Regions from separate parts of the Neorhizobium sp. LjRoot104 genome, predicted to be linked through region 3. Evidence: riboswitches for the same ligand, from Rfam matches in the RefSeq annotation. Region 3 holds a riboswitch; each other region holds the start of a gene.
What was found. Region 3 has a riboswitch for thiamine pyrophosphate ahead of thiC (phosphomethylpyrimidine synthase ThiC). Riboswitches for the same ligand answer to the same signal wherever they lie in the genome.
Positions count from the first base shown of each region.

Region 1 (6,595 bases), on a different contig from region 3:
GCCGTGCTGTTCACCTCCGGTTATACGGAAAACTCGATCGTGCATGGTGGCCGGCTCGATCCCGGCGTCGAACTGCTCTCCAAACCCTATACCCGTGAGGCCCTGGCGCGAAAGATCCGCCACGTGTTGAACGGCCAGCAGCATCGCAACCAGGTGAGGGCGTCGTTCTCAGCCAAGCCGCCCGCCCCGCCGATCGGGCAACGGCCGGTACTGCCGCGTTATTCCGTGCTGCTGGTCGAGGACGATTTCCTGATCCGCATGAGCACGGCCGACCTCCTGGCCGAACTGGGGCATGAGGTTTCCGAAGCCTCGACGGCGGAGGAGGCAATTGGCATGATAGAGGCGCGCAGCTTTGACGTGGTGGTTACCGATCTCGGCCTGCCGGGTCTTTCCGGCGGCGAGTTCGCGCAGCAGGCGCGCAGACTATCTCCCACTGTCGGTATCGTGTTTGCGACCGGCAACGACCGCATTCCCGACGAGGCGGCAGTAGATGGCGCCGTGCTTCTGAAGAAGCCCTACGGCAGCCAGGAAATCGCAATCGTCTTCGAGAAGATTGCAGCGCAGAAGGGCTGAGAACCCGTCGCCACCCTTGTCGAGCCGGCAGCTATGTTCTCACTTTCAACTGCGGGAAGGTCGCCGGCGGGACCCCTTCGACGGCTCGGGATAAAGGATGTCGTGCCCCGATGCGATCGGGGCCCTTCACCTTGGGGATCGCCTCACCACCACTCGTAAAAATGCGATACCGGTCCGTGGCCGGTGCCGACGGTGAGGGTGTCGGCGGCGGTGATCGCGCCGGCGAGATAGGTCTTGGCGACCGTGATCGCTTCAGCCGGCGAGGCGCCCTTGGCAAGTTCCGCCGCAATCGCGCTCGAAAGCGTGCAGCCGGTGCCGTGGGTGTTGCTCGTCGCGGTGCGCTTGCCTTCAAACCAGTGGATGCCGGTGGCGTCGGCGAGCACGTCCGGGCTGTCCTCGCTTTCCAGATGGCCTCCCTTCACCAATACGGCCTTGGGGCCGATCTTCAGCAGCCGCTCGGCCTGGTCCGCCATCTGTTCGCGGGTCGTGGCGATCGCCTCGCCGAGCAGGGCGGCGGCTTCCGGCAGGTTGGGGGTGACGACGGCGGCAATCGGCATCAGCTTATAGGTAACGGCATCCACCGCATCGAGCGCCAGAAGCGGCGATCCGCCCTTGGCGATCATCACCGGATCGAGCACGATCGGCACGCTGTCCCGGTAGGGGCGCAGTATGTCGGCGACGATCCCGGCGATTTCCGCATTGGCGATCATGCCGATCTTCACCGCATCGACGCGCACGTCGAGGAAGATCGTGCGGATCTGGTTTGCGACAAAAGCGGCAGGCACCGCGTGCACTCCCGTGACCCCTTGGGTATTCTGGGCCGTCAGCGCGGTCAGCGCCGCCATGCCATAGGTGCCGCGCGCCGCGAAGGTTTTCAGGTCCGCCTGGATGCCGGCGCCGCCGGAGGGATCCGAACCGGCAATCGACAGGACGTTTTTGATGGTCATGCGCGTGCTCTCTCGATTTCCGCAGCGATCCTGCGGGCAGCGGCTTCGGGATCGGGCTGGCCGCAGATGGCGGAAACCACCGCGAGGCCCTTTGCGCCGGCGGCGAGTGCCGGGCCGGCATGTTCCGCCTTGACGCCGCCGATTGCGACAGCCGGAACCGGTGCCATGGCGGCGATGCGCCCAAGCCCGTCGAAACCGATTGGCTGCTTGTGGTCCGGCTTGGTGCTGGTCGCAAATACCGGGCCGATGCCTACATAATCGACGATCGACTGATCCACCCGCCGCGCCAGCTCCTCGGTTTCCACCGAGAGGCCGAGGATCATGCCTTGACCGACACGCTGCCGCGCCATCGCCGCGACCATGTCGCTCTGGCCGACATGCAGGCCTTCGGCACCGATCGCGACAGCCGCCTCCACGTCGTCATTGATGATGAGAGGCACGCCGGTACCGGATAGCACGGCCTTCAGCGCCCGGCCGGTTTCGACCATTTTTGCCGTATCCGCCTGTTTGTCGCGGAGCTGGACGATGGTGGCACCCCCGGCAACCGCAAGCCTTGTCGTCTCGATCATACCGATGCCGCGGCAGAGATCCGGGTCGAGGACGAGATAGACGGAAAGATCGAAAATCTTGGTCATGCCGCGACGATCCTTGCTTGGGCATCGAGCGACTCACCGGTCAGGGCAGCGAGGCGATCAAGGAAGATGGGGGAGAAGAAGCCGGGGCCCGAGGCGGTGAGGGCGGCTTCCTCGCCCGCAACGGCGAACATGGCCAATGCGGCGACCGTCGCCTCGAAGGGGTCGTCCGCGCTCGCGGCGAAGGCGCCGACAAGGCAGGTGAGCGAGCAGCCGAGCGCGGTGACGCGCGGCATCAAGGCCGAACCGCCGGAGATGCGAACCGAACGCCGGCCGTCTGTGACGAAATCCACCTCGCCGGTGACGGCAACCACACAGGTCTTCTGCTGAGCGATGGCAATGGCCGAGCCTTCGGCCGCCGTGACGCTGTCCCCGCTATCGACGCCATGGCCGCTCGACTGGCTGCCGGCCAGCGCAATGATTTCCGAGGCGTTGCCCCGTATGACCGTCGGCCGCAACTCCATGAGCTCGGAAAGTGCCGCGCGGCGGTATGCAGTGGCGTAGTGGGCGACGGGATCGAGCACCCAGGGCCTGCCTGTATCGGTTGCGGCGGTGGCGGCGGCCTTCATTCCGGCCAGGAAATCCGGTGACAGCGTTCCGATATTGATCGTCAACGCCGCGGCGATGCGGGCGAATTCGCCGGCCTCTTCCTTTGTATGAACCATGGCGGGAGAGGCGCCGGCCGCGAGCATCACGTTCGCGGCGATGTTCATCGCCACGAAATTGGTGATGTTCTGGACGAGCGGGTTTTTGGCGCGCATCGCGGTCAGCAGCTGGCCGGGGGTCTGTCCAAGGGGCATTGTCGTCTGCATGTCTGCCTCGTTCGGCGGAGCAGGCGCGGGGCGCAATGTTGAACGCCCGGGCGACTCCCTCCGCCAGCATGATCTGGTTCAGGTTCTAAGGGTGCTTCTCAGCCCGGCTTTGCCGGACGCCCCTGTCTTCACCACGGCTTACAGCAAAGACAATGCGCTTCGCCAGTGATTTTTTCTTGGAGGGGCCTTGCAGCTCTAGTCGCTAGAGGTTGTAGACAGGTGGCTCGATCCAACGGGAATGAGACGATGAACGCGACGACACAGGCACGATACAAGGTTGGCGGGATGGATTGCGCCAGCTGCGCGACGAAGATCGACACGGCGGTGCGCCGCATGCCGGGCGTCGAGGACGTGTCCGTTTCGGTCGCCTCGGGCACGATGACGGTGAAGCATGACGGCACGGGCGATTTCGTCGCGATCGAGAAGAAGGTCGTCGGGCTGGGGTATACGCTCCGGGCTTTGGGAAGAGGCAAACGCCCGGTCTCCCCCCTTGCGGGGGAGATCGGCAAGGCGCGCGATCACCATCATCATGACCATGACGGGGGGCACGATCATTCCAACCACGCGCATCACGATCACGACCACGGCTCCAGGGAAATCGAAGGCCTGCACGGCCACGATCACGAGCCGATGGATGGGCCGTGGTGGAAATCGGCCAAGGGTCGCCTGACCATCCTGGTCGGCATTGCATTGGCCGTGGCTTACGGGATCGGCCATCTCATTCCGGCCTATGACACTTATATCTTTACGGCCGCGATGTTGATCGGCCTCGTGCCGATCGCGCGCCGCGCGATCATGGCCGCATTCGCCGGCACGCCGTTTTCGATCGAGATGCTGATGACGATCGCCGCCGTTGGCGCGGTGGTCATCGATGCCTCCGAAGAGGCTGCCGCCGTGGTCTTCCTCTTTCTCATCGGCGAACTGCTGGAAGGGGTCGCGGCCGGCAAGGCGCGGCAGAGCATCCAGAGCCTGACCGCGCTGGTGCCGAAGAACGCGCTCCTTGAAGAGAACGGCCAGACCCGTGAAGTGCCGGCGGAAAACCTTGCCGTCGGCGCGATCATCCTCGTGCGTCCCGGTGACCGTATTTCGGCGGACGGCGTCATCGTCGCCGGTGAAAGCGCGATCGATGAAGCGCCGGTGACGGGCGAAAGCACGCCGGTCTCCAAGGGCGTCGATGACACGGTGTTTGCCGGTACGATTAACGGTGATGCGGCCTTGCGGGTTCGCGTGACGACCGCCGCCGAGGACAATACCATCGCCCGCGTCGTGCGGCTGGTCGAGGAGGCGCAGGAAAGCAAGGCCCCTACCGAACGCTTCATCGACCGTTTCTCGCGTTATTACACGCCGGGCGTTGTCGCGGTTGCCGCTCTGGTCGCTATCCTGCCGCCGCTTGTCGCCGGCGCGTCCTGGAGCGAGTGGGTCTACAAGGGCCTGGCGATCCTCTTGATCGGCTGCCCCTGCGCGCTGGTGATCTCGACGCCGGCGGCGATCGCCGCATCGCTGTCGTCGGGCGCCCGCCGTGGCCTGCTGATGAAGGGCGGCGCGGTGCTGGAAACGCTCGGCAAGATCACCGCAGTCGCGCTCGACAAGACCGGCACGCTGACAGCGGGTAAGCCGCAGGTGACAGACGTGATCGCCTTCGGCCGCAATGCGGAGGACGTGCTGCGTTTTTCCGCCGCGCTCGAAACCGGCTCCAGCCATCCGTTGGCCGTCGCGATCCTCGCCAAGGCTGCGGATGACGAGGTCGAGATTCCGACTGCGACGGATGCCAGGGCGCTGGGTGGCAAGGGTGTCACGGCCGTGGTCGAAGGCGAGGAGGTATTCCTCGGTTCGCCCAAGGCAGCGGCCGAACGCGTGTCGCTGCCGATGGCGCATTCGCGACGGATCACCGGTCTCAACGACGAGGGCAAGACCGTCTCGGTGCTGATTGTCGGCGGTGTGCTTGCCGGCGCCATCGCCATGCGCGACGAACCGCGCCCGGACGCCCGGGCAGGCCTCAAGGCGCTCACCGATGCCGGCATCAGGACCGTCATGCTGACCGGCGACAATGCCCGCACCGCGACTGCGATCGGCAAGGACCTCGGCATCGAGGTCCGCGCCGAGCTGATGCCGGAAGACAAGCAGAGGATCGTCGGCGAATTGAAGCGTGAAGGTTTCGTGGTCGGCAAAGTCGGCGACGGTATCAACGACGCCCCGGCGCTTGCTGCCGCCGATGTCGGAATCGCGATGGGGGGCGGCACCGATGTCGCACTGGAAACAGCCGATGCTGCAGCGCTGCATGGCCGGGTCCGCGACATCGCTGCGATGATCGGGCTGTCGAGGCGGACGATGCGCAACATCTACCAGAACATTTCGATCGCGCTCGGCCTGAAGGCGGTCTTCCTGGTGACGACGATCATCGGCGTCACGGGATTGTGGCCGGCGATCCTCGCCGATACCGGGGCAACTGTGCTGGTGACGATCAATGCCCTGAGATTGCTGCGGGTGAGGAGCTAGGCACCGGCGTGCGGCCCCGTTTTCAAGGCTCCCGGGCCAGAACCGCAAAAGCCTCGTAGGGCTTCAGCGTCAGGCTCTCGCCAAGCGCATTCACCGGCTCATAGTTCGAGATCAGGCCTTCGCCCGACATCTGCAATTCGCCCGGGAGCTCGATCGTCACGTCGCGGGCCGTGAAATTGGCCACCACCACCAGGCGCTCCTCGTCGAGCGTTCGCGAATAGACGAATACATCCGGGTGGCTGTCGAGCCAGCCCTGATAGAGCCCGTAGACGATCACCTCGTGGGTTTTCCGGAGCGCGATCAGCTTGCGGTAGTGGTTCCAGATCGACTTTTCGTCGGTCATCTCGCGTTCTGCGTTGATCGTCGGGTAATTGGGGTTTACCTCGATCCAGGGCACGCCGGTCGAGAAGCCTCCATAGGGAGCGGCGCTCCATTGCATCGGGGTGCGGGCATTGTCGCGACCGTTCTCGTTGGCGCCCTTGATGAATTCCTCGGGCGACAGCCCGGCCTCGACATGGAGGCGGTGCATGTTGAGCGTTTCGATATCGCGATACTGCTCGATCGTCGTGAACGGCATGTTGGTCATGCCGATTTCCTCGCCCTGATAGATGAAGGGCGTGCCCTTCATCAGGTGCAGCACGGTCGCCAGCATCTTGGCCGATTCCACCGGATAACCGGTTGCGTCTCCATATTTGGAGAGGGCGCGCGGCAGGTCGTGATTGCCCCAGAACAGCGAGTTCCAGCCGTCGTCGGAGAGCGCATATTGCCATTTTCCAAGCACTGATTTCAGCTTCACGAGGTCGAACGGCTTCGAGCGCCATTTGCCGTAGATCTCGTCCCATTGCTGGGTGACGTGCTCGAACTGGAAGACCATCGACAGTTCGTGGCGGTTGCGGCCGGAATAGAGGAGTGCGGAACCGGGCGTCGCGCTCCAGGTCTCGCCGACGGTGAGGATATCGCGGTTGCGGAAGGTTTCGTGGTTCATTTCCTGCAGGTAGTCGTGCAGGTGCGGGCCGTCATGGATGATCGCCTGGTCCACCTGCTTGCCGATATAATCGATGACGTCCATGCGGAAGCCGGCGATACCGCGCGCCAGCCACCAGTTCATCATCGTGTAGATTTCGGTGCGGACTTT
Region 1 is NZ_CAXURS020000002.1:1,266,490-1,273,084, reverse strand. It holds gene ACSQ8R_RS28105 (response regulator) at 1-573, shown strand, start outside; gene thiD (bifunctional hydroxymethylpyrimidine kinase/phosphomethylpyrimidine kinase) at 717-1,520, opposite strand; gene thiE (thiamine phosphate synthase) at 1,517-2,155, opposite strand; gene thiM (hydroxyethylthiazole kinase) at 2,152-2,952, opposite strand; TPP riboswitch at 3,003-3,098, opposite strand; gene ACSQ8R_RS28085 (heavy metal translocating P-type ATPase) at 3,211-5,460, shown strand; gene ACSQ8R_RS28080 (glycoside hydrolase family 13 protein) at 5,483-6,595, opposite strand, start outside.
Region 1: linked by a shared signal. The riboswitch ahead of thiM (hydroxyethylthiazole kinase) and the one ahead of thiC (phosphomethylpyrimidine synthase ThiC) in region 3 are both predicted to bind thiamine pyrophosphate.

Region 2 (6,595 bases), 1.7 Mb from region 3:
AGCGCGGCAATCGACGGGAACCGGCTGGAGAAACCGCTCCCGAGCGCCTGCCGGGCATCGAGGAAAACGTGCCCGCCCCGGGCGATCTCGGCGCTGATCGCCCGTGCCACGATATCCCGCGCGGCAAGTTCCGCGCCCGGTTCGCGGGCGAGAAAACGCTCGCCCCTTTCGTTGACGAGCACCGCACCCTCGCCGCGCACAGCTTCGCTGACCAGCGCCAGCGGGCGCCTCTGGGAATCGAGCGCCGTCGGGTGGAACTGGACGAATTCCATGTCGGCAAGCATCGCACCGGCGCGCGCAGCAATCATCACGCCCTGGCCGAAATTGCCGGTCGGATTGGTGGTTGCGTCATAAAGCCCGCCGAGGCCGCCGGTCGCCAGAACAACTCGTGCGGTCGGCAGAATAGCCGCCCCCCGAGCCGTCGCGCAAAGCAGGCCTGAGACCGCACCGCCCTCCATCAGAAGCCGACGGACTTCGACGCCTGCCAGGACCGTGATCGACGGTGTCCCTGAAACGGCCTCGACCAGAGCCCGCACGATCGCCGCACCCGAGCCGTCGCCTGCCACATGCACGATACGGCGGCGCGAATGGGCCGCCTCCAGGCCGAGCGAAAGCGAGCCGTCGGCGGCCCGGTCGAAACGCACGCCGAATTTCTCCAGGATCGCGATGGCGTTCGGGGCTTCCTTCAGGATCGAAGCCGCCACAGCCGGATCGCAAAGCCCGTCTCCTGCCGCAAGCGTATCGGCAAGATGCAGGTCCGCGCTGTCGTCGGCACCGAGGCTCGCGGCAATGCCGCCCTGCGCCCAGGCGCTGGACGTTTCCGCACCCAACCCGGCGCGAGTGATCAGGACAACGGGCTGCGGGGCGAGCGTCAGCGCCGTCACCAGCCCCGCCAGGCCGCTGCCGACGATCGCGATGCGGCCGGCGAGATGGTCGAGGATCTCGGTCATATGGCGAGCATCCTCTCTACCGCGCGGCGGGCGGCAACGGCGATCGACGGATCGACGGTCACCTCGTGCCGGTTCTCTTCCAGCGCCTTGCGGATATTGCCGAGCGTGATCCGCTTCATGTGCGGGCAGAGATTGCACGGCCGCACGAATTCCACGTCCGGGTGATGCACGGCGACATTGTCGCTCATCGAGCATTCGGTCAGAAGCACGACGCGGGCCGGCTTCTTGGCTCCGACATAATCGGACATGACGGCCGTCGAGCCCGCAAAATCGGCCTCGGCCACCACGTCCGGCGGGCATTCCGGATGCGCCAGCACCACCACGCCCGGATGCGCCTCACGCAGATCGCGAACATCCTGCGCGTTGAACAGTTCGTGCACTTCGCAATGGCCATGCCAGGCGATGATCTCGACATTGGTTTCCCGCGCGACGTTCTGCGCCAGGTATTCGTCGGGGATCATCAGCACTTTCGGAACGCCGAGCGATTCCACCACCTGCTTTGCATTGCCGGAGGTGCAGCAGATATCCGACGCCGCCTTCACCGCCGCCGACGTATTCACATAGGTGATGATCGGTACACCGGGATGCGCCTGGCGCAAGAGCGCGATATCTTCCGGCGTGATCGAATCCGCCAGCGAACAGCCCGCCGCCATGTCCGGGATCAGCACGGTCTTTCCCGGGTTGAGCAGCTTTGCCGTCTCCGCCATGAAGTGGACGCCGGCGAGCACGATGACATCCGCATCCACGTCGATCGCCTTGCGGGCCAGCGCCAGGCTGTCGCCGACGATATCGGCGACGCCATGGAAGATTTCCGGCGTCTGGTAGTTGTGGGCGAGGATGACGGCGTTGCGGGTGCGCTTGAGTTCAAGGATCGCCGCCACGTCCGCCTCGTAGCTCATCCACTCGGCTTTCGGGATGACGCGGCTGACACGATCGTAAAGCGAGGAAACCGAAAGCGGAGAATTCATGATCTGCTCCTTTTATACTCGAAGTGAGTATATCCGGCGCAAAGAGATATTCTCGATTCGAGTTTATGTCAATTGCGTGAAAGCGGAAGTTTCGAACCCGAAAGCGCGCGCTCTTCGAGGACCGCGTGACGGTAGCGGAAGAGCTTGGCAGGCCGGCCGCCGGTCTCACTGGTCGCCTCGCCGGTTTCCTCGATCAGCTCCTGCTGGTCGATCAGCCGGCGGAAATTCGGCTTGTGCAGGGTGAGGCCTGCAAGCGCCTCGACGGTGTGCTGCAATTGCGACAGCGTAAAACTCTCCGGCATCAGTTCGAAGACCACCGGGCGGTATTTGATCTTGGCGCGCAGCCGGGCGATCCCGGTCGCCAGGATGCGGCGGTGATCGGCAAACATCGAACGGCCGAAACTTTTGGCCGCCGAGCAGCCCGCCTCGGTGACGAGCCCCGCCTCGTACATCAACTCATAACGCTGCAGGGCGAGATCTTCGTTCCAGGCGGCCCCATCGAGGCCGAAGGCGAAATCGACTCGGCGCTTGCGGTGCTCGCGCCGCGCCGGTTCGGCCGCAACCCAGTCCTGCAGGCGGCCGGTGATGGCACCCAGGATATCCGGCCTCCCGCCGCGATGATCCTCCCAGGGGAAATATTCGTACCAGCCATGCCAGCCGGGTTTGCCGGCGCCGGGTGCCGCCTGTTCGCGCACGAGGCCGAGATAGCTGATCGAGATCGTCCGCCCCTCGGCATCCTCATGGGTCCGGTCCCGGTCGGCGAACGTATAGAGCTGTTCGAGATAGCCGAGCGGATGGCCCGTCTGGTCCCCCACCCACTCGCGGAGCCCGGCCTGCAGGCTCCTGTGGCCGAGCTCGAAAGGGCCGGACGGCAGCGCATCGCCGGAGCGAACCGTCATGACGCGCGGCTCGTCGCCGGTGACGGCGGAAAGGACCGCGATCAGTTCCGCATGGGCAAGTCCGATGGTCAAGCAAACTCCGGGGTACGTAACATGCAACGCCGATCTGGCATGAAAATCACGTTACGCGAACCCCGGAGTTCAAATCAAACAATATCAGCGACTTGGCCTATTTGATTTCGACCGCGACGTCGCCGGTCGGCGGCACGGTCCTGATCAGCCCCATCTCCTGCATGAAGGCGGCAAAACGCTGATAGCGGCCCTGGTCGAGGGCGGCCGGGCGCTTGGCAAAACGCGGCAGCGTATCGAAGAAGGCCGTGCGGTTCAGCTCGTCGTCGAGGTTCGGATAGGCCTTGATGAAAAGCTGCGAGGCTTCCTGCGGATGGTTGGTGATGAAGATCGAGGCCTGTTCGACGGCATGCAGGAAACGCGGCAGGCGGCTGTCGGCAGCAAGATCGCGGCGGGTAACGAAGATCAGTTCGTCATAGGCCGGAACGCCATGCTCCTCCGGGAAGAACGCGCGGCCGGCATGGCCTTCCAGCTTCATCTGGGTCAGCTCGAAATTCCGGAAGCCGCCGAGCGTCGCATCCACCTTGCCGCCGATCAGCGAGGGCGACAGCGAGAAATTGACGTTGATCAGCTCCACGTCATCGTTGGAAAGGCCTTCCGAAGCCAGCATGCGCTTCAGCATCGCATCCTCGAATCCGGTGACGGAAAAGCCGACCTTCTTGCCCTTGAGGTCCTTGAGGCTCTTGATCGGACCGTCCGCCAGAACCGTGACGGTGTTGAGTGGGGTCTCGACCAGCGTCCCGAAACGCACGAGCGGCAGGCCGGCTTCGTGGTCGAGATAGAGATTGGGCTGGTAGTGGATGCCGATATCCGCCTGACCGGCCGAGACGAGACGCGGCACCGCGGAAGGGTCGGACGGCGGAATGAGTTCGACGTCCAGATTGGCATCGGCAAACAGGCCGCGCTGCTCGGCGATCACCATCGGCGCATGGTCCGGATTGACGAACCATTCGAGAAGCACGCTGAGCTTGTCGGCCGCCTGCGCGGAAGCGGGCGCGGCAAGGCTTGCCAGCGCGATGAAGGACGCGGTGAGGATACGGATCATGATCGGACGGAACTCCCTGATGCGGATTTGGCTGTGGATGAGAATGAAGGATCGGCTTCGCTGGCCCAGGGGGCGAGACCGGCGGTCAGCCGGTCGATGAGAAGCCGCAGGATGAGGGTGAGGATCGCGAGTATGACCATCGCCGCAAACACGGTGTCGGTCTGCATGCGCGCATTGGCCTGGACCATGACGAAACCGAGCCCGCCGGAAGCGCCGACCCACTCGCCGACGACCGCACCCAGCGGCGCGAGCGGTGCTGCGACCCGAAGGCCAGAGACGAGGCTCGGGATCGCCAGCGGCATGCGGATTGTCACCAGCGTCTGCCAGTGGCTCGCGCCCTCCAGCGAGACCGCATCGAGGATTTCCTGATCCGTGCGGCGAAGACCATCGGCAAAAGCCGATGCGACCGGAAAGAAGATGATGATCGTCGTCATCGCCACTTTCGAGGCAAGCCCGAAACCGAGCCAGAGAACCAGGATCGGCGCCAGAACGAAGACGGGAAAGGCCTGCAAGATCAGCACCATCGGCCAGACGAGGCGGCCAAGCCGCGGCAGCGCCGCAACGCCGAAGGCGGTGGCGATACCAAGGCCTGCGCCGATAACCAGACCGAGCGCGATTTCCGTCAGCGTGACGACGCTGTTTTGCAGCAGGAAACCCGGCTGCCGCCAGAAGGCGGAAGCGACGGCAAGGGGAGACGGCAAAATATAACGGGGCGGAGCGAACAGCCAGACGCCCGCTTGCCAGAGAACGACAAGCAGGACGAGGCCTATGACCGCATGGGACGCGCGCATGATGCTACACGTCGGACCTGCACGTCAGGGCCGGATACCCCTTGGGCACAACGGAAACAATGGATATCATCGGTCGATCTCCAGATCAGTCAATCACGGAGATCCAGGTGAAGCGGAGAAGAGAAAAATCGTCGGGCGACGCCTATTTCCGTTCCTACGCCGGCATGACCCGGATCAGGTTCAAGGGTCCGGCTCACCGCCATCTCAGCATCGTCAAGATGCCCCCCTCGGAATTGAGACGATAACTGTCGGTTTTCAGTATGCCTGTCAAGCGGGCCGGACGACCGGCCCGCTGTCGTTTCCCTTTTATCGTGCGTAGAGACGGTCGAGGCGAACCACCCTGCCGACCAGGACCAGCGCGATGACGGTGAAGACGATCAGCACCGCCGAGATCGCATGCGCGGTCGGCTCCAGGCTGAAGGTCGATTCCGAGTAGATGCGCACCGGCAGGGTCGTCAGGCGGGCGGTGGTGAGGAAGCTCGTGACGGTCACCTCGCCGAAACTCAGCAGGAAGCCGACGATGCCGGCGGCAAACAGCCCTGGCGCCAGTCCCGGCATGATGATCAGGAAGAACCGCCGCGCGGGGCTTGCCCCGAGGCTTGCAGCCGCTTCCTCCTGCGCCCGGTCGAGGCCCATGACCGAGGTCGTCAGCAACGTGATCGCGAAGGGCAGGATGACGATCACGTGGATTGCCACGAGGCCGAGGAACGGCGGCACGATCAGGTAGATCTGTAGCAGCCGCAGCATGCCGACGCCGATCGCCACATGCGGCAGCGACATCGGCAGCAGCCAGAAGGTCAGAAGCGCGGACCGGCCCTTGAACGGATAACGGGCGAGCGCAAACGCCGCCGGCAAAGAGAGCGCCAGCGCCACCAGCATCGAGGTGACCGCCAGTTGCACCGACACCCAGAAGGCGTCCGCATAGGTCCCCGCAAAGAACACCGCCTCGTACCATTTCAGCGTGAAGCCGCGGAAGCCGGAGGCGGTCGCCTGGGGCACGTCGTTGAAACTCTGGATGCAGACCAGCACCAGCGGCAGCAGCAGGAGCAGCAGCGAGGTGGCAAGCAGCAGTTTCGAAACAACCGGCCCCAGGATGTCGATGACAGGCACGATCCAGCGCGGAATGCTCAACGGATTGCTGGGCTTGCCCTTCAGCCACGGCATCAGGCGATTGAGGAGATAGGCGCACAGCGCCGCAAACGCGAGACCGGTCACGGTCATGATGATCGCAAGTGCTGCGGCAAGCGGCGCGTTGAGGTTCTTGATCGCCTCCTGCAGCACCAGCATGCCGGTCGTCCAGACCTTCTTGCCGCCAAGCAGCGAGGCGGAGACATAGGCCGTGGTCGCCATCAGGAAAACGATGACGGCACCGGACCGCAGGCCGGGCAGCGAAAGCGGCAGATCGACGGTGAGGAACCGCACAGCGGGAGAAGCGCCAAGGCTCTGGGCCGCCTCGTGAACGCGCGGAGACGTGTTCTGCAGGTTGTCGTAGAGCGCCAGCACCATGAACGGCAGGAAGACCTGCGCCAGCGCGACGGCGACCGCGCCGTGGGTGAACAGCATATATCTCGCCGGCGGAATGCCGACGAGGCCGGTGACCGAATTGATCAGCCCCTCCGGCGCGAGCAGCAGGATGATGCCGAGCGAGCGCACCACCACATTGGTGAGCAGCGGAATGAGGATCACCGCGAAGGCGGCCGCGCGGTATTTCACCGGCATGCGCGCCAGCCAGTGGGCGAGCGGATAACCGAGAAGCGCGGTGATGACGGTGACGCCGAGGCCGAGCAGGATGGTTTCGGAGACGACGCCGAAATAGAAACTGTCGGAGACGATGTCCCGGAACTGCGCGATCGACGGAGCTATGAAGAGCGGA
Region 2 is NZ_CAXURS020000001.1:2,192,308-2,198,902, forward strand. It holds gene ACSQ8R_RS10960 (L-aspartate oxidase) at 1-950, opposite strand, end outside; gene nadA (quinolinate synthase NadA) at 947-1,918, opposite strand; gene ACSQ8R_RS10970 (NUDIX hydrolase) at 1,987-2,889, opposite strand; gene ACSQ8R_RS10975 (ABC transporter substrate-binding protein) at 2,987-3,931, opposite strand; gene ACSQ8R_RS10980 (ABC transporter permease) at 3,928-4,722, opposite strand; TPP riboswitch at 4,857-4,960, opposite strand; gene ACSQ8R_RS10985 (ABC transporter permease subunit) at 5,029-6,595, opposite strand, start outside.
Region 2: linked by a shared signal. The riboswitch ahead of ACSQ8R_RS10980 (ABC transporter permease) and the one ahead of thiC (phosphomethylpyrimidine synthase ThiC) in region 3 are both predicted to bind thiamine pyrophosphate.

Region 3 (6,595 bases):
TCGGCAGGGACCGGGCGACGATCCTGCACGAATATCCGGTTTGCGAAGCCGCACTCGCCCGGCCATCCGCCCGCGATCCGCGCGTCGCCGAACGTTTCGAGCTTTATGCCTGCGGCGTCGAGCTTGCCAACGCCTTTGGCGAACTCACCGACGCCGGCGAACAGCGCCGGCGTTTCGAGCATGAAATGGCCGAGAAGGCCCGCATCTACGGCGAACGTTATCCGCTCGACGAAGATTTTCTCGCAGCGCTTTCGATCATGCCGGAGGCAAGCGGCGCGGCGCTCGGCTTTGATCGGCTCGCCATGCTGGCAACCGGCGCCACCCGTATCGACCAGGTGATGTGGGCGCCGGTCGCGGAGGTATTTTCGTGACGGCGGCCCGCTCATTGAAAACCCTGGAAGAGCTGGCGGCTGCCGGCCTGATCGAGCCCGAAAAGCTCGGCGGCATTCGCGCAGTCGCAGACCGCTACGCGATCGCGCTGACGCCGACCGTGGTTTCGCTCATCGACAGAACTGATCAAAACGATCCGATCGCCCGGCAGTTCGTGCCCGATCCGAGCGAGTTGCTGGCGACGCCGGAAGAACGTGCGGACCCGATCGGCGATGAAGCCCACAGCCCGGTCAAGGGCATCGTCCATCGCTATCCGGATCGGGTGCTCTTGAAGGCGGTGCATATCTGCCCGGTCTATTGCCGCTTCTGCTTCCGCCGCGAAATGGTCGGCCCGCAGGGCGACGGCACGCTTTCGCCCGAGGAACTGGCGGCGGCGCTCGCCTATATCCGCGAACACAGCGAAATCTGGGAGGTGATCCTGACCGGCGGCGACCCGCTGGTCCTCTCCCCGCGACGGCTGGCGGCGATCATGCGTGGCCTTGCGGAGATCCCGCATGTAAAAATCGTCCGCTTTCACACCCGCGTGCCGGTGGTCGAGCCGGACCTCGTCGATGAAGCGATGATCGCGGCGCTGAAGGAAAGCCGCAAGGTCGTCTATGTGGCGCTGCACGCCAACCATCCGCGCGAAATGACGGAAGCCGCCCGCGCCGCCTGTGCCCGGCTGATCGACGCCGGTTTCCCGATGGTGAGCCAGACGGTGCTCTTGCGCGGCATCAATGACGATCCGGCGGTGCTTGGCGACCTGATGAAGTCCTTCGTCGAAACCCGCGTCAAACCCTATTACCTGCACCACCCGGACCTTGCGCCCGGCACCAGCCATTTCCGGCTCGACATCGCCGAGGGCCAGAAGATCGTCTCGGCCCTGCGCGGCACCATTTCCGGCCTCTGCCAGCCGACCTACGTCCTGGATATTCCCGGCGGCCACGGCAAGGCGGTGATCGGCGAAAGCGCGGTGCGGAGCGACGGCGGCTGTTATTCGGTGAGCGATTTCCGCGGTGAAGAACATCAATATCCTCCGAAGTGACGCGCGTGTACCGTCACGCGACAGCTTTTGCCCGTGTTCTGGAGAGCCCACACGAATGCGGAACCTCAAATAGATTTTAATTCGGTGGCTCCGCATTCGCGTGGCCTTCGGCGTCTTTTCGGGGCTTCCGGCCCCTACAGGTGATCACCTCGCCCCGCTGCGTGGCTTCGTTCACGCCCATCCTTTCGGGACGGGCTTGCCACTTGGACGGCTCAACCGAACCCGGCCCGGCGGCCAGGGGGAGGCTTGATAGGCGGCTTCATCCGAAGACAGCACCGCCATGGCTTTCACCTCCCTCACCTTCCCCGCACGTTACGGATCGAATGAGGGCGCCGGCCCCCGCCTGCCCGCGAACGTCTCGCGAAACACTCCGGCGACGGAAGCGGGAGGATTGTAGGCGGAAAGCTGGAGGCCGGGGATGAGAAATGGAGCAAGTCATTGAAGATGCTGGAAGGCGGTGACGAATTATCCACGGGCAACCATGGAAAGACAGCATTGGAAAGCATACCCGCCTACCTCTCTGTCTTGCCGGACGTCTCCCCTTCAAGGGGAGATCGCATACGGAGCGCGACGGTGTGGCACGTCTAACCCTCCCTCTTGTGGGGAGGGTGGCCGGCAGGCGGGAGGGGTTTCATGCTCGGCGAAGCCCCTCCCCAACCCCTCCCCACAAGGGGGAGGGGCTCCACGCACCGCTTCACATCTTCATATGCTATAGCCCTGCCTTGAAGGGGGAGAAATAAAAGCATAGCCTCGTTTATCAGCAGCCGGCCAGCTCACCCTTCCCCCACCGGCATGTAAAGATCGCCCCCGTCGCGATACCTGGCGGCCATCGCCTCAAGACCCTCCTTCTGTGCCTCGGCACGGATATCGTGAGAAATCCGCATCGAACAGAATTTCGGGCCGCACATGGAGCAGAAATGCGCCACCTTGTGCGCCTCCTTCGGCAAGGTTTCGTCATGCATCGATCGCGCCGTTTCCGGATCGAGCGACAGGTTGAACTGATCCTCCCAGCGGAATTCGAACCGGGCACGCGACAGCGCGTCGTCGCGCACCTGCGCCGCCGGATGGCCCTTGGCGAGATCGGCGGCATGCGCCGCGATCTTGTAGGTGATGACGCCGACTTTCACGTCGTTGCGGTCCGGCAGGCCGAGATGTTCCTTCGGCGTCACGTAACAAAGCATGGCGGTGCCGAACCAGCCGATCATCGCGGCCCCGATGCCGGACGTGATGTGATCGTAACCCGGCGCGATGTCGGTGGTCAGCGGCCCGAGCGTATAAAACGGCGCCTCGCCGCAGACCGCGAGCTGCTTGTCCATGTTTTCCTTGATCTTGTGCATCGGCACATGGCCGGGGCCTTCGATCATCACCTGGCAATCCTTCGCCCAGGCGATCTTCGTGAGTTCGCCGAGCGTTTCCAGTTCCACAAACTGCGCCGCATCGTTCGCGTCGGCGATCGATCCCGGACGCAGGCCGTCGCCCAGCGAGAACGACACGTCATAGGCCCGGGCGATATCGCAGATTTCCTCGAAATGCTCGTAGAGAAAACTCTCCCTGTGGTGATGCAGGCACCACTTGGCCATGATCGAGCCGCCGCGGGAAACGATGCCGGTGACGCGATTGACGGTGAGCGGGATATAGGAAAGCCGCACGCCTGCATGGATGGTGAAATAATCGACGCCTTGCTCGGCCTGCTCGATCAGCGTGTCGCGATAGACCTCCCAGGTCAGGTCCTCGGCGATACCGTTCACCTTTTCGAGCGCCTGATAGAGCGGCACGGTGCCGATCGGCACCGGCGAATTGCGGATGATCCATTCCCGGATATTGTGGATGTTGCGGCCGGTCGACAGGTCCATGACCGTATCGGCGCCCCAGCGGATCGCCCAGACCATCTTCTCGACCTCCTCGGCCATCGAGGAGGTGACGGCCGAATTGCCGATATTGGCGTTGATCTTGACCAGGAAATTGCGGCCGATGATCATCGGTTCGGATTCGGGATGGTTGATGTTGGCGGGAATGATCGCCCGGCCTTCCGCCACCTCCCGGCGGACAAATTCCGGCGTCACGAAATCCGGCACATGGGCGCCAAAACTCTCGCCATCGCGGATAAGCGGCTCCCTGGCCGCCTGACGGCCGAGGTTTTCACGGATGGCGATAAATTCCATTTCCGGGGTGACGATGCCGGCCCGGGCGTAGGCGAGCTGGGTGACGGCCCTGCCCGCTTTCGCCTTGAAGGGCTGGTTGCGAACGGGAAATTCCGGCGTCAGCCGGTCGCCGGAAACGAAGCCGTTATCCTCCGGCCTGACGAAACGGCCTTCATAGGTTTCGACATCACCGCGAGCGACAATCCAGCTTTCGCGCAGGCGCGGCAGGCCGGCATCGATGCTGATCACGGTGCCTTCTGCGGTATAGGGTCCGGAGGAATCGTAGACGGTGACCGGCGGTTCGCCGGATGTCGGATGCAATGCGATCTGGCGCATCGGCACGCGGATGTCCGGATGGATCGTTCCTGCTTTCAGGACTTTCGTGGAGGCGGGAAGCGGGCCGGTGGTGACGACCGGCGTGAGCTTGGTGGTTGCAATATTCATGGCTCGAGGCTCCAAGGTTTGACGTTTGGAGACCCAGTTCCAGTGTTGGAATGATGGAAAAACACCTCGGAATCCGAAGGACGGATACCCGCCCTGGCTGCCGCTGCGCCCGCACCGTCCCTACGCCAGTATGAACTGGATCAGGTTCAACGGGTCACTGCGCCTCGGCCGGCCAAAGCCGGTCCGACCAGCAGTATCTCAGCCCCTTGACGGGACCCCCCTGGTGAATGGCGCCATCAGAAACCCGCGGGCCGTTCATGTCAAGCCGGCCCATGCCGATGCCGATCGATCGGATTTTACGGAATCCCGCATCCCTAACTTCACGACGTTCATTTCCGGAATCTTATGCTTTCCTGCGTAATAAGGTCCCCAGCGATGAACGCAGAATTCGAACGATCCGGAGATGTCGAGATGAACGAGACCATTCGCGAATTGCTGACACGGGTAGGCGGCCTTCCGGTCGCGGTGACTGAACTGGAAGACGGCGCCGATCTTTATGCGGCCGGTCTCTCCTCCTTTGCATCCGTACAACTGATGCTCGGCCTGGAAGAGGCCTTCGACATCGAGTTTCCGGACAGCCTTTTGAACCGCAAGTCCTTCGCCAGCATAGCGGCGATCGAGCAGACGGTTTCGCATATCCTGAAAGCCCACGAGGCCGCTTGAGATGAGCCTCCCCGCCTTTGCCGCCGACATGAGCCTGAACGCCCGCGCTCACCGCGTGGCAGCCGTTGCGGCTGAATTTGCCGACCACGTCGACCGTGACGGCCGCTTCCCCAGCGAGGCGGTCGATGCCATGAAGGCCGAGCGCCTGATCGGCATCCAGATCCCGACCGCGTTCGGTGGCGATGGCGCCTCGATCACCGAGATCGCCGAGGTCTGCTCCATCCTGGGACAGGCCTGCGCCGCAAGCGCCATGGTTTTCGCCATGCACCAGATCAAGGTTTCGAGCCTCGTGGAACACGGTGGCGACAGTGAATGGCATAAGGACTTCATGCGCGAACTTGCCGGCCGCCAGCTTCTCGTCGCCTCCGCGACGACCGAGGGCGGCATCGGCGGCAATATGCGCAACTCGATCTGCGCGATCGAGGTCGAGGGCGACACCTGCCGCCTGACGAAGGATGCGACGGTGATTTCCTACGGCGCCCATGCCGATGCGATCATGGTCACCTCGCGCTCCAGCGAGAACGCCGCCCCGACCGACCAGGTCATGACCGTCTTCAGACAAGGCCAGTATACCCTGCAGAAAACCGTCGATTGGGATACGCTCGGCATGCGCGGCACCTGCTCGGACGGTTTTCTCTTCAGGGGCGAAGCGCCGTCCGTCCAGATCTTCCCGAAGCCGTTCGCCGAGATCGCGGCGCAATCGATGCTCGCCACCTCGCATCTCCTCTGGAGCGCGGTCTGGTACGGGATCGCCGCCGACGCGGTACTGCGCGCCCAGGCCTTCGTGCGGGCCGCAGCCCGCAAGGCGGGCGGCACCCAGCCGCCCGGCGCGCTGAGGCTCGCCGAAGCCTCGAACCTGCTGCAGCTCCTCAAGGCGAGCATCCTGTCCGGCCTCAAGACCTACGCGGACGCCAAGGCGGATCACGACCAGCTATCGTCCATGGCTTTTTCGATCGCCATGAACAACGTCAAGCTGGCTTCCTCCGAGACGATCCTGACCATCATCAACCAGGCGATGATCATCTGCGGCATCATGGGCTACAAGAACGGTACGCCTTACAGCCTCGGCCGGCACCTGCGCGATGCGCATTCCGCCCAGCTGATGATTTCCAACGACCGCATTCTCGGCAATACGTCGACCATGCTGCTCGTTCAGAAACCGGACACCAGCCTGCTCGGCTGACGCCCCGTCATTTCAGATGTAGTTTGTTGAAAGAATGAGGTGAAGCCATGGATATTCAGGTCCCCTTTCTCGACCGCCTGTTCGATGCAGGCCTGCTGATCGAGACCGGCGTTGACGGACTGTATGGCCGAAGCGGCCAGTTCGAAGACGTCATTGCCGCCTTTGAACGCCTGATCGACAAGGTCGGCGGCGCCGACGGTGCCGAGGCCATGCGCTTCCCGCCGGGCATGAACCGCGCCTTCTTCGAGACCAGCGGCTACATGAAGAGCTTTCCGCAGCTCGCCGGCACGGTGCATTCGTTCTGCGGCAACGAGTTCGACCACATGAGCCTCCTGAAATGCATGGAGGTCGGCGAGGAGGACTGGACCAAGGGCCAGGAGGCGACCGACATCGTGCTGACGCCCGCGGCTTGCTATCCGCTCTATCCGACGGTTGCGCGCCGCGGCAACCTGCCCGCCGGCGGCGGTCTCTTCGACCTGCAGAGCTACTGCTTCCGCCACGAACCCTCCAAGGATCCGGCCCGCCAGCAGCTGTTCCGCATGCGCGAATATGTCTGCATGGGGACAGAACAACACGTTACCGATTTCCGCCAGCTGTGGATGGACCGCGGCGTCGAGATGATGAAGTCGGTCGGCCTCGAGGTGACGATCGACATCGCCAACGACCCGTTCTTCGGGCGCGCCGGCAAGATGCTGGTCAACAACCAGCGCGACCAGAACCTGAAGTTCGAACTGCTGATCCCGATCACCT
Region 3 is NZ_CAXURS020000001.1:3,877,648-3,884,242, forward strand. It holds gene epmA (EF-P lysine aminoacylase EpmA) at 1-371, shown strand, start outside; gene ACSQ8R_RS19030 (lysine-2,3-aminomutase-like protein) at 368-1,414, shown strand; gene thiC (phosphomethylpyrimidine synthase ThiC) at 2,188-3,999, opposite strand; TPP riboswitch at 4,099-4,231, opposite strand; gene ACSQ8R_RS19040 (acyl carrier protein) at 4,411-4,662, shown strand; gene ACSQ8R_RS19045 (acyl-CoA dehydrogenase family protein) at 4,664-5,845, shown strand; gene ACSQ8R_RS19050 (amino acid--[acyl-carrier-protein] ligase) at 5,893-6,595, shown strand, end outside.